2 regions of the Ensifer sp. ENS08 genome follow, and region 1 is predicted to be linked to the other one. Evidence: predicted binding sites of a transcription regulator. Region 1 holds the regulator's gene; the other holds the start of a gene.

Region 1 (6,662 bases):
GCCGACGCCGGTCTGGACCTCGTCGAGGATCAAGAGCAGGCCGAACTCGTCGCAGAGCGCGCGCAGTTCCTGCATGAACTCCTTGGTCGCCGGACGGATGCCGCCCTCGCCCTGGATCGGCTCGATCAGGATCGCTGCGGTTTCCTCGGTAATCGCATTCTTGACCGCGGCGATGTCGCCGAACGGAACCTGGTAGAAGCCCGGCGCCTTCGGCCCGAAACCTTCGATGTATTTCTGCTGACCACCGGCGGCGATCGTCGCGATCGTGCGGCCGTGGAAGGCGCCTTCGAAGGTGATGACGTGGAACTTCTCCGGGTGGCCCTTGGAGAAGTGGTAACGCCGTGCCGTCTTGATGGCGCATTCCAGCGCTTCCGCGCCCGAATTGGTGAAGAAGACCTTGTCGGCAAAGGTCACCGCCGTCAGCCGGCGGCCGAGGCTTTCCTGGCCCGCAATTTCATAAAGGTTGGACAGGTGCCAGACCTTGTCGGCCTGCGCCTTCAGCGCTTCGACCAGGTGCGGGTGCGCGTGGCCGAGCGAGTTCACGGCAACGCCGGCACCGAAATCGAGATAACGCGTGCCGTCTTCAGCGATCAGCCAGGCGCCCTCTCCTCGCTCGAAACGCAACGGCGCACGCATGTAGGTATCGTAAAGCGGCGTGGTTGCAGTCATGCGAGGCTCTCCTTCACTCCAGATCGACATCGATCCCGCGCCTCACGCGGGCCGATAAAAATCAAAAATGCCGCCTTTCGGCGGCGCAGGCACTATTCCCATTTCGCGCTGCAATGTCAACAAAACCAAGCCTTGCAGCGCAACATGAAGGGTCGATTCCTGGCAGCAGAAAAATCGTCCGGGAGGGCTTGCAAAAATGCAACGCTGGCCGAGCAAGTTGGGGAAAACTACGAAATCGATTCGGCCTGATTCCCGGGACTCTTGCCACAGAGTCCAGCGGTCAGTACGTTAACATTCAATTACTAGACGCATGCGGCGGACCTAGTCACCAAAAGAGTTATCGCGTTTGCAACCCCGGGGTTTAACCGGGGTGCGGTGAGGGATTCTGCCATCCCCAACGCTGAGAACGGAGAGTGCAGAAATGAACTGGACTGACGAGCGGGTGGAGAAACTGAAGAAGCTTTGGTCCGAGGGCCTGAGCGCAAGCCAGATCGCGGCGCAGCTCGGCGGCGTCAGCCGTAACGCTGTCATCGGCAAGGTTCACCGCCTGAGCCTGCCAGGTCGCGCCAAGGCCGGCGGCAGCACCACGACGGCAGCCCGTCCGAAGCGCCCGACTTCGGCACCGCGCGCACCGAACTACGCTTCGCGCGTTTCGACCCGCCCGGTTGCACGCGCGGCCGGCGCTGTCGTTCTCAAGGAAGAAATCGAAGTCGATCTCGTTGCCGAGCAGGATTTCAGCACCCGGACCGACGTAGTCGTGCCGATGTCGCGCCGCCTCGAGCTGACCCAGCTCACCGAGCGCACCTGCAAGTGGCCGATCGGCGACCCGCTGAAGGAAGAGTTTCACTTCTGCGGCAACGATTCCCCGGAAGCCTCGCCTTACTGCACCTTCCATGCGCGGCTGGCCTACCAGCCGTCGGGCGAGCGCCGCAGGGCCCGCTGAGAAGCCGGACCGCATCAATAAAAAGGGGCCGATCGGCCCCTTTTTTTGTTGGCGACTTTCAGACCGCTCAGCTTTCGAGCGAATAGCCGGCGCCGCGAACGGTGCGGATGACGTCGGGCATGTTCGAGAAGTTCAGAGCCTTGCGCAGACGACCGACATGCACGTCGACGGTGCGCTCGTCGACATAGATGTCATGCCCCCAGACGCCATCCAGAAGCTGCGAGCGAGAGAAGACGCGGCCCGGCGAGGACATGAGGAACTCCAGAAGACGGAACTCGGTCGGGCCGAGGCGCACTTCGCGGCTGCGGCGATGAACGCGGTGGGTCTCGCGGTCGAGTTCGATGTCGCCGCAGCGAAGCAGCGTCGAGAGCACCTCGGGCTTTGCCCGGCGCAGCATCGCCTTGACGCGCGCCATCAGCTCCGGCGTCGAGAAGGGCTTGACCACGTAGTCGTCGGCACCCGTCGCCAGACCCCGGACGCGCTCGCTTTCCTCGCCGCGCGCCGTCAGCATGATGATCGGCAGACGTTCGGTCTCCGGACGCTGGCGCAGCCGACGGCAAAGTTCAATGCCGGAAACACCGGGCAGCATCCAGTCGAGGATAAGCAGGTCGGGCAGCCGCTCCTGAAGCCGGATCTCCGCCTCGTCGCCCCGCAGGATCGTATCGACGTCGAAGCCCTCGGCTTCCAGATTGTAACGCAGCAGAACGCTCAGCGCCTCTTCGTCTTCGACTACGGCGATTTTTGGCAACATCAGGTAACGTCTCCTTACCGCGGGCGGCCTTTGGGCTCATCGGCCCGGCCGGCGCTCAGACACTCTAAATCTGGAGCACATCCGCCGTTTTCAAAGGCGGGGCGAAAACCGCATGCTTCAGATACAGGAATTCGGGGCCGCGACCGAAGCCGCGACCGGATCAGATTTCAAGGGGCATGCATGCTTACGGCGCGCTTGGCGCTCAGTCGTTGACCGAGCCCAGCGTCGACGTGGTGTCATCCTTCGGACGCTCGCCTTCCGGCTGAGCACCCGTCGCCATGTAATAGATCGTCTCAGCGATATTGGTCGCGTGGTCGCCGATGCGCTCGATGTTCTTGGCGCAGAACAGAAGATGCGTGCAGGGCGTGATGTTGCGCGGATCTTCCATCATGTAGGTCAAGAGCTCGCGGAACAGCGAGGTGTAGATCGCGTCGATCTCCTCGTCACGCTCGCGGATGCTGTTGGCCTTTTCCGGCGAGCGCGAGGCGTAGACGTCGAGCACTTCCTTGAGCTGGACGAGAGCGAGCTCTGCCAGATGCTCGAGGCCACGGGCGAGCTTGCGCGGAATGCCGGAGCCGGCGACCGCGATCACGCGCTTGGCGGTGTTCTTGCCGAGGTCGCCGACGCGCTCCAGATCGGAGGCGATGCGGATCGACCCCATGATCTCACGCAGGTCGGCGGCGACCGGCTGACGCTTGGCGATCGTGACGATCGCCTTCTCACCGATCTGGCGCTCGGCGTCGTCGAGGACGGTGTCGTCCGAGATCACCTTCTGTGCGAGAGCCAGGTCGGAGTTGACCAGCGCGCGAACGGACTCGGCGACCATCTGTTCGGCGAGGCCGCCCATCTCCGAGATGCGGCGCGTCAGGTACTTCAGTTCTTCGTCATAGGCGGACATGATATGCATGGACATGATCGTCGATCCTTACGGGCGCTTTGCAGTTACTGTTGCAGCCTTATGCGGCCTCAGCCGAAGCGGCCCATGATGTAATCCTGGGTGCGCTGGTCATCCGGATTGGTGAACATCTTGTCGGTGTCGTTCTCCTCGACGAGATTGCCGAGGTGGAACATGGCGGTGCGCTGCGAAACGCGGGCGGCCTGCTGCATCGAGTGGGTCACGATGACGATCGTGAAGTTCGTGCGCAGCTCGTGGATGAGCTCTTCGACCTTGGCGGTCGCGATCGGATCGAGAGCCGAGCACGGCTCGTCCATGAGGATGACTTCCGGGCTGACGGCGACGGCACGCGCGATGCAGAGACGCTGCTGCTGACCACCGGAAAGGCCGGTGCCGGGCTCCTGCAGACGATCCTTTACCTCGTTCCACAGACCGGCCTTCTGCAGGCTGGTCTCGACCACCTCGTCAAAGTCGGCCTTGGTGCGGGCAAGTCCGTGAATCCGCGGGCCGTAGGCGACGTTGTCGTAGATCGACTTCGGGAACGGGTTCGGCTTCTGGAAGACCATGCCGACGCGGGCGCGAAGCTCGACGACGTCGATCGTCGGGTCGTAGATGTCGTCCTCGTCGAGCGTGATCTTGCCGGTGACGCGGCAGTTCTCGATCGTGTCGTTCATGCGGTTCAGCGTGCGCAGGAAGGTCGACTTGCCGCAACCCGAAGGTCCGATCAGCGCCGTGACCGTGTTCTCGCGGATGTTGAGGTTGACGTCGAAAAGCGCACGCTTCTCGCCGTAATAGACCGACACATCCTTGCCGATCATCTTGTAGGGCACGGTGTTCATTTTCTGATCCAGAGCCTTCTCGACTGCTGCTTCTGACATGATGTTCATAGTAATTACCTCACTACCAGCGGCGCTCAAAGCGACGTCGCAACAGAATGGCTCCAAGGTTCATGACGACCAGGAAGATGAGAAGAATGATGATTGCGCCGGAGGTGCGCTCGACGAAGGCGCGTTCCGCCTCGTTGGCCCACATGTAGATCTGCACCGGCAGTGCCGTCGACGGTTCCATCGGCGAACCGGGAAAATCGACGACGAAGGCGACCATGCCGATCAGGAGCAGCGGCGCGGTTTCACCAAGCGCGTGGGCAAGACCGATGATGGTGCCGGTCAGGATGCCCGGCATTGCCAGCGGCAGCACGTGGTGGAAGATGGTCTGCATCTTCGACGCACCGAGACCGAGGGCCGCCGAGCGGATCGACGGCGGGACCGCCTTCAACGCCGCACGGGTGGCGATGATGATCGTCGGCAGGGTCATCAACGTCAGCACGAAGCCGCCGACGACGGCTGCCGAGCGCGGCATGCCGGCGAAGTTGATGAAGACGGCGAGACCCAGGAGGCCGTAGACGATCGACGGAACGGCCGCGAGGTTGTTGATGTTGACCTCGATCAGGTCGGTCAGCCGGTTCTTCGGCGCAAACTCCTCGAGGTAGATCGAGGCGGCGACGCCGATCGGAAGCGACAGCACCAGCACGATCAGCATCATGTAGAGCGAGCCGAGGGCAGCGACGCCGACGCCTGCCGCTTCGGGACGGCTGGAGGCGCCGAAGGTGAAGATGCCGGTGTTGAAGCTCTTCTTCAGGATGCCGGCGCTCGCCAGCTCGTTCATCCAGGTGACCTGCTGGTCCTTGACCTTGCGCTTGCCCTCATCGACCGAGAGATCGATCTGGCCCTTGAAGGCGGAGTCGATGTTGGCCTCGGCCAGCAGCGTGACAGGAACCGTCTTGCCGATGATCGACGGGTCGGCGGCGACCATGTCGCGCAATAGCGTGCGGGAGCTCGCGGAAACCATGTCGGTCGCCTGCTTGACCTGCGGCCGCTTGGTGGCGTCGATGCCGAGCTGCTTGACGAGCGCGTCGCGCACCAACAGCGGATAGTTGGCGGTCATCAGCACCTTGCCGTCGGTCGCGCGTTCGCCTTTGGGGTCGATGACCTTTTCGGTGAATTCGATCGGCAGCGTAATCGTCGTCTGCTGGAATGCGGTGTAGCCGTTGGAAAAGACGGTCCACAGCAGCAATGCCAGGAAGAAGAGACCGGTGCTGATCGCGGCCATGCCGTAGAAGCGGAACCGGCGTTCGGCAGCATAGCGACGCTTGATGCCGATATCGCGCTTGGCGGATGCGGGACGGGCGGAGATCCGGACGGTCGGGGAAGCGATGTCGGTCATTCGTACTGTTCCCGGTATTTGCGCACGATGTAGAGCGCGTAAATGTTGAGGCCGAGCGTGATGACGAAGAGCGTGATGCCCAGTGCGAAGGCCACCAACGTCTGCGGCGAGGTGAACTCGAGGTCACCTGTCAGCTGGTTGACGATCTTAACGGTCACCGTCGTCATCGGCTCGAAGGGATTGATCTGCATGCGGGCCGCCACACCAGCTGCCAGCACCACGATCATGGTCTCGCCGACGGCGCGCGAGGCGGTGAGCAGCAGCGCGCCGACGATGCCCGGGAGGGCTGCCGGAAGGATGACCTTCTTGACCGTCTCCGAGCGGGTGGCGCCAAGGCCGAGCGAGCCGTCACGAAGTGCCCGCGGCACCTGGGTGATGATGTCGTCCGACAGCGACGACACGAATGGGATCAGCATGATGCCCATGACGATGCCCGCCGTCAGAACGCTCTGTGCCTGGATGAAGTTCTGGTAGTTGCCGGTCATGAGACCGTTCATCTGGGCGGAGATGTCACGCAGGAACGGGCCAACGGTCACCAGCGCAAAGAAACCGTAGACGATGGTCGGGATGCCGGCGAGCACTTCGAGCAGCGGCTTTGCGGTCGAACGCAGGCGCGGGCTTGCATATTCCGCCATGTAGATCGCCGCGAAGAGGCCGATCGGCACCGCAAACAGCATGGCGACGAAGGCGATGTAGAGCGTGCCGGCAAGAAGCGGGATGAGGCCGAACTGGCCCGAAGCGCCGCCGCTGCCAGCAGCGGCAAACCGCGGATCCCAGACCGTGCCGAAGAAGAACTCGAACGGCGAGACCATGGTGAAGAAGCGTCCGGCTTCCGACAGCATCGAGGCGACGATGCCGACCGTCGTCAGGATGGCGATGGAGGACGCGACGATCAGTGAGCCGAGAATGACCCGCTCGACCTGGTTGCGGGCGCGGAAGCGGGTCGCGACGTTGCGGATGGCGTAGAGGCCGCCGGCAATCGCGATCAGCAGAACGGCGACCGTCATCAGCCAGCGGTTGGTCGCGGTCATCGCGTTGAAGTGCTTGGCGACGGTGACCATGTAGGGATCGCCTTCGCCAGCAAGGGCAACGCCCTTGGACGCGAGCGTCGCGCGAAGATTGGCGGAGCCGCTCTCAAGGGCTGCGAGTTCCTCGCCGCTCAGGCGCAGAAGGCCACCGGC
Region 2 (6,662 bases), on a different contig from region 1:
CCGGCCTCAAGCCGCTGGCACTGGCCGGCATCTGACGCCCGCCATGATCGAAAGCCCGCGTCAAGGGCACCTCTTTGAAACCCAATAGGATCCGGCCAAGCCGGACACGGGAGAACCTTATGCTGAAGAAAGCTCTTCTGGGCGCCGTAGCGCTCCTCGCCCTCGTCGGCCACGCCCAGGCTGAAGACCTGAAGGAATTCCGCATCGGCATCCTCGGCGGCGAAAACGAAGCCGACCGCCTGCGCAACTTCCAGTGCCTGGTCGACAAGCTGCCGGCCGCCATTGGCGTCGAGAAGGTCTCGCTGTTCCCGGCCGCCGACTATGACGGCGTCATCCAGGGCCTGCTCGGCGGCACGCTCGACTACGCCGAACTCGGCGCTTCCGGCTACGCCAAGATCTACCTCGCCAAGGCTGACGCCGTCGAGCCGATCCTGACGACCGTTCAGACCGACGGTTCGACCGGCTACCACTCGATCATGGTTGCCCGCAAGGATTCCGGCATCACCAAGATCGAAGACCTGAAGGGCAAGAAGCTCGGCTTCGCCGACCCGGACTCGACCTCGGGCTACCTCGTCCCGCTCGTCACGCTCCCGGAAGCGATCGGCGCCCCGGTCAAGGAATTCTTCGGTGAAACCGGCTTCGGCGGCGGTCACGAAAACCTCGTTCTCGAAGTCGTCAAGGGCACCTTCGATGCCGGCACGACCTTCGGCTCGGGCGTCGGCGAATTCAAGGACGGCTACACCTCGGGCAACCTGAAGAAGATGGTCGACAAGGGCATCCTCGACATGAACGACCTGGTCGAGCTCTGGAAGTCGCCGCTGATCCCGAACGGCCCGATCGTCGTGCGCAACACGATGAACGACGACATGAAGGCGAAGTTCAAGCAGTTCATGCTGGACCTGCCGAAGACCGACGCGGCCTGCTTCTCGGCCATCCAGGGCGGTGACTTCACCGGCTACACCGAAGTCAACGCCGACTTCTACAAGCCGATCATCGACGCCCGCAAGGCGACGATCGGCGGCTGATAGACCCGCACCACTCGGGAACGCTGGCCGCCCAAACGGCCAGCGTTTCACTGTTTGAAGGGGTGCTTTCGCATCCTTCGCCGCATTGTTTTCACGCATTTTCGGGGCGGAAAACCGCTTCGCACTTTACCTGGAAATGCTCAAGAGGCCGGCGAAAGCCGGAACGGTCATGGCAACTTCCCTGCTCCCGCGACATCTGAGCGACAACGGCGCCGTCATCGAGCGTCACTGGCAGGAACTCAGTTCCCGCCGCCGGCTCTATTCCTGGCTTGGCTTCGGCGTTCTCCTCCTGGCGCTATCGGGCTCGCTCTGGTTCGCCAACGATTCCAATGCCGGCAAGTTCTTCGACCGTTTGCCGCATTTCTTCGATTTCGTCGGCGATCTCGCGCCGCGCGACGGGCTAGAAATTTTCCGCGCCATGTTCGACCTGCCCTCGCCCTATGACGATGGCAGCTTCAAGTACAACTACCCCGAGGGCCGGCTGTACCTGACCGAAAGCTTCTACATCCCCGAATACGTGCACAAGATGCTGGAGACCGTGAACATCGCGATCTTTTCGACGGTGATCGGTACGGCCTTCGGCTTCGTGCTCTGCTTCCTTGCCGCGCGCAACCTGATGCCCAATCCGTGGATCCGCGGCATCGTTCGCCGCATCATGGAAGTTCTCCGGGCCTTTCCGGAGGTGGTGATCGCCGGCTTCTTCCTCGCGATCCTCTCGCTCGGCCCCATTCCGGCGATCGCCGCTGTCTCGATCCACACGATCGGCGCGCTCGGCAAGCTCTTTTATGAAGTGGTCGAAAACGCCGACATGAAGCCGGACGAGGGCCTGCGGGCTGCCGGCGGCAACTGGATCGAGCGCGTCTGGTTTGGCATGGTGCCGCAGGTGCTGCCCAATTTCACCAGCTATTTCCTGCTGCGCCTCGAGATCAACGTGCGCGCCTCGACGATCATCGGCGCCGTCGGTGGCGGCGGCATCGGCGAATTGCTGCGCCTTTCGATCGGCCAGGGACACCAGGCCAAGACCCTTGCAATCGTCCTCCTGCTGTTTGCGACCATTTTTGCCGTCGACCAGTTTTCCGCCTGGCTTCGCCGCCGCCTCGTTGGCGAGCAGGCCTTCCAGCTTGCCCAGTAGGTGCGTACCATGACCACGACCACACGATTGAACCCGATGGAAATGGACGCGATCGCGAGCCGCCATCCCGACCTCCTCAAATCCTCGACCTCCAGCCGCGTGCGCACCGCAGCCATCGCCGGCGGCGTCGTCGCCTACCTCATCTTCAGCTGGTGGTTCTTCTCGATCGGCCACGTGCTCGGCAATGCCAACTGGGGCATCGCTGGCACCTACCTCGCCGACTGGGTTTCCTATGAGGTACGCCCGGAAATCCACGTCGCCCCCGACCGTACGATGCGTCTCAACTATCAGCGCAATTCGCCGCTCGGGCCCAATCCCAATCCGGATTGGGTGGAGCTCGACAGGCAGACGGTGACGCGCCAGGTCGAGATACCGGCCTCCACCGCGCAGGCGGTCAAGCCGAAGGCAAGCTCGTCGTTCAGCTTCATGGCGCCCGGCTCCGCGCTCGGTGGCACAGCCGCTGCCGAAACGCAGAACCGTATCGAAACCCGGACGGAAGACGTGCTGACGCGCGTCGTCGTAACCTACGACCGCTCGACCAGGATCGAGATCGCCGATGGCCTGGTGAAGGCTACCCATGGCGGTGACACGTTTGTGATGACCGTAGACGGCGTCGACACGGTGAGGCCGCAGGGCCAACTGCCCGCCTGGGCGACACAGAAGCGGCCAGGCGAAAAGATCGTGCTTGCCTTTGGCGCCACCGGGTGGGCTGAAGTGGAAGGCGACGAGGTTTCCGTCCGCAACCGCTTCTTCGGTTGGGCGAACTTCCTGTTCGACACCAACTCGCCCTTCTTCGGCAAAAGCTATGGCGAGGTCGTCGCGCTCATCACATCCGGCGAACAGATCGACCCGACGCGTTCGAACCTTTCGCTCGCCTGGAACAACATCCTCTATAACGCCGAATGGCAGCATCTGGACGTCTGGACGAAGCTGTTGCAGACGGTTGTCATGGCTTTCGTCGGCACGCTCTTTGCGTCGCTGATCGCCTTCCCGCTCTGCTTCCTTGCCGCCAGAAACATCACGCCGAGCTTCCTGACCAACCAGGTGGTCAAGCGCTTCTTCGACTTCCTGCGGTCGGTGGACATGTTCATCTGGGCACTGTTCTTCACCCGCGCCTTCGGCCCCGGACCGCTTGCCGGCATCTCCGCGATCTTCTTCACCGACACCGGTACGCTCGGCAAACTCTATTCCGAGGCGCTGGAAAACATCGATGACAAGCAGCGCGAGGGCGTGAAGTCGGTCGGAGCGACGCCGCTTGCCGTGCAGCGCTTCGGCGTGCTTCCGCAGGTGCTGCCGGTTTTTGCCAGCCAGGCGCTCTACTTCTGGGAATCGAACACTCGCTCGGCGACGATCATCGGCGCCGTCGGCGCCGGCGGTATCGGCCTCAAACTCTGGGAAGCGATGCGTACCAATTCCGATTGGGAAAATGTCGCCTATATGGTGCTTCTGATCTTGCTGGTTGTCTTTATTTTCGACAGCATCTCGAACGCGTGCCGTTCGCGCCTGATGGGCAGCAAGGCACATTGACGACAGCCAAGCATTTGCGTGTCCGCCATCATGATGTTGTCATGGAAATCGGCTAGCTGCGCATCGCATCCCGCAAACAATCGATCCGCCGCCCGGCGGACCGGTCGCTACAAGAAAGTGAAGACCGTGCGTTATGCCATCTATTTCGCGCCGCCGGCGGACGACCGGCTGTCGCAGGTCGCGTCCCGTTGGCTGGGGCGCGACGCCTTTACCGGTGAGGACCTCACGCTTCCGACGATCGCCGGGATTGACGAAGAGACGCAACGCACATTGACGGCTGACCCGCGGCGCTACGGTTTCCACGGTACGCTGAAGGCTCCCTTCGAGCTTGCCGAAGGCCGGGACGAAGACGAGCTCCTAAGTATTTTCGAGTGCTTTGCCGCCGACCTCGACCCGTTCGAGATCCCCGAAATCGTGCTGCACCAGTTGGGCCCGTTCTTCGCACTCGTGCCGTCCGCGCCTTGCGTCGACCTGCTGGATTTGGCCGAAGACGCCGTTCACCGCTTCGACCCGTTCCGCGCGCCGCTGTCGGACGCCGACTTTGCCCGCCGCAAGCCAAACAGCCTGCCTGAGCGCCAGAGGCGCTACCTCAAAGAATGGGGCTATCCCTATGTTTTCGAAGAGTTCCAGTTCCACCTGACCTTGACTGGCCCGGTGCCCACGGAAACCAGCGGCGTGATGCGTACCGCGCTCGAAACCACCTTTGCCGAGCATATCGGCAAGCCACTTCACGTCACGTCAGTCGCGCTCTTCGTCGAACCGGAGCGCGGCGCACCCTTTACTGTCCGCTCCCTGCTGCCGCTCGGCAGCGACACCCAACGAAAGATCGCATGAGATGAGCAAAGAACAGGTTTTGACCAACGCCCGCATCGTCCTCGAGGATAGTATCCTCGACGGTTCGGTGCTGATCCGCGACGGCAAGATTGCCGACATTTCCGAGGGCACGGTTGCCAGCGGCGAGGACTTTGAAGGCGACTATCTGATCCCCGGCCTCATCGAGCTGCACACCGACCACCTCGAAGCCCACTACTCGCCGCGCCCGGGCGTGCGCTGGCTGAAGATCGCGGCAATCCAGGCCCATGACGCACAGGTGGTCACCTCCGGCATCACCACGGTCTTCGACTGCCTGCGTCTCGGCTCCGACGAGGATGGCGGCTTCCAGAAGGGCGAGATGCGCAGCATGGCCGACGCGCTGGCCCAGGCCAAGGAAGAGGGTCGCCTTCGCGCCGATCACCTGATCCACCTGCGCTGCGAAGTTTCAACGTCCGACGTGCTCGATCACTACGAGGACTTCCAGAACGATCCGCAGGTCAAGCTCGTCTCGCTGATGGACCATGCGCCGGGCCAGCGCCAGTTCCAGACGATGGACCAGTACACGCTCTACTACAAAGCCAAGCGCGGCTTCTCGGACGAAGAATTCGCGCGCTTCGTCGAGCGGCAGCAGGCGTTGTCGGCCAAGTATGCCGGTCCGCACCGCACCGCGCTCGCCGAGGCCTGTGCGGCCCGCGGCATCACGATCGCCAGCCATGACGACGCGACCGTCGACCACGTCGAGGAATCGATCGGCTTCGGCATCAAGCTTGCGGAGTTCCCGACGAGCTTCGAGGCCGCCGAGGCGTCGCACCGCGCGGGCCTCAGCGTTCTGATGGGCGCGCCGAACATCGTGCGCGGCAAGTCGCACTCCGGCAACATCGCCGCCCGCGATCTCGCCGAGCGCGGCGTGCTCGACGTGCTGTCGTCGGACTATGTGCCCTTCAGTCTGATCCACGCCCCCTTCGTGCTCTCCGACGAACTCGACGCCGTCGACCTGCCAAAGGCAATCGCCATGGTGACGTCGACGCCGGCGCGTACCGTCGGTCTCGATGACCGCGGCCGCATCGGCGTCGGCCTTCGCGCCGATATCGCTCGCGTCCATCGCAAGGAAGGCATCCCGGTCGTGCGCTCCGTCTGGCGCGAAGGACGGCGTGTCGCATGAGCGCGAACAACCAGGGCGGCGCGCTTGTCGTCGTCGTTGGACCAAGCGGCGCCGGCAAGGACAGCGTCATGGGCTTTGCCGCCCGGCATTTTGCGGATTGTCATGACGTGCATTTCGTCCGCCGCGTCATCACCCGTCCGTCGGATGCCGGCAGTGAGGTGCATGAAAGCGTCTCGGAAGACGAGTTCGTCGAGATGCAGAAGGACGGCGCCTTCGCCGTTTTCTGGGATGCGCATGGGCTGAAATACGGCATCCCCGCCGTCGTGCTCAGGAATGTCAGGGACGGCATGACGGCGATCGTCAATGGCAGCCGTGGTGCCCTGCCGGCGTTCCGCGAAGCCTTCGGCGAGATCGCCGTCGTCGTTGTTACAGCCGAGACGCCGGTGCTTGCAAAGCGGCTTGCCGAACGCGGCCGCGAAAGTGAAGAGGAAGTTTTGCGGCGCCTCAGCCGCCAGGCTCCTGACGTGACCTCAGGCCCGGATGTCAGCGTGATCGACAACAGCGGTCGCCTCGACATTGCCGGAAATCGCTTCGTCGAGGTGGTTGAACGGCTGCGCACTAAGGCGGATCACCCGGTTTAGCGTGATCTGTTTTCGCGGCCCGGCAGGGTTCCGGGTCGCGGGCACGCGTCGCGATCCCCATTCCAAGGACACAGACAAAGGTTCCGAACCTCAGGGCTCGGGGCCTTTTCTTTTTGCCTGCCGTGTTGACGAACCCGGGGGGAGAAATTCTGGAGAAATCAGAGTTCTACGGCCATCTCCTCAAAGCCCCCGCTCTGTTTCACTCGGCCGATCACCCTTTCCTTTTCCGCAGGCTCCATAAATTTCCCCTTGTGGAGCGGATTAATATGTATATACATTATATTCAGTGGAGGCGACCTAATGAAAGAACTCTCGACCCGCAGGCAGACATCCGGCATCTGGCGCAATGTGCGTCTCTTGACGCTTGGCGAAACCGTTGACGGTCTTGGCCCCGTCGAGAATGCGGCCGTTGCGGTCGTCGA

Evidence for each region. Region 1 encodes PhoB, which activates phosphate uptake and scavenging genes when phosphate is short. Its sites were predicted from a motif close to TGTCATNNANCTGTCAT; they were not measured.
Region 2: IB272_RS20315 (DUF1045 domain-containing protein) is a predicted target of PhoB. The motif match lies at 3,711-3,727, and genes of this name have one in related genera.

Annotation. Positions count from the first base shown of each region.
Region 1 covers NZ_JACVBF010000001.1:680,024-686,685, forward strand. The annotation lists gene IB272_RS03185 (aspartate aminotransferase family protein) at 1-669, opposite strand, end outside; gene IB272_RS03190 (GcrA family cell cycle regulator) at 1,091-1,612, shown strand; gene phoB (phosphate regulon transcriptional regulator PhoB) at 1,680-2,363, opposite strand; gene phoU (phosphate signaling complex protein PhoU) at 2,566-3,279, opposite strand; gene pstB (phosphate ABC transporter ATP-binding protein PstB) at 3,330-4,145, opposite strand; gene pstA (phosphate ABC transporter permease PstA) at 4,159-5,481, opposite strand; gene pstC (phosphate ABC transporter permease subunit PstC) at 5,478-6,662, opposite strand, start outside.
Region 2 covers NZ_JACVBF010000009.1:153,242-159,903, reverse strand. The annotation lists gene phnC (phosphonate ABC transporter ATP-binding protein) at 1-35, shown strand, start outside; gene phnD (phosphonate ABC transporter substrate-binding protein) at 120-1,025, shown strand; gene phnE (phosphonate ABC transporter, permease protein PhnE) at 1,195-2,157, shown strand; gene phnE (phosphonate ABC transporter, permease protein PhnE) at 2,167-3,684, shown strand; gene IB272_RS20315 (DUF1045 domain-containing protein) at 3,811-4,518, shown strand; gene IB272_RS20310 (alpha-D-ribose 1-methylphosphonate 5-triphosphate diphosphatase) at 4,520-5,659, shown strand; gene phnN (phosphonate metabolism protein/1,5-bisphosphokinase (PRPP-forming) PhnN) at 5,656-6,240, shown strand; gene hutI (imidazolonepropionase) at 6,541-6,662, shown strand, end outside.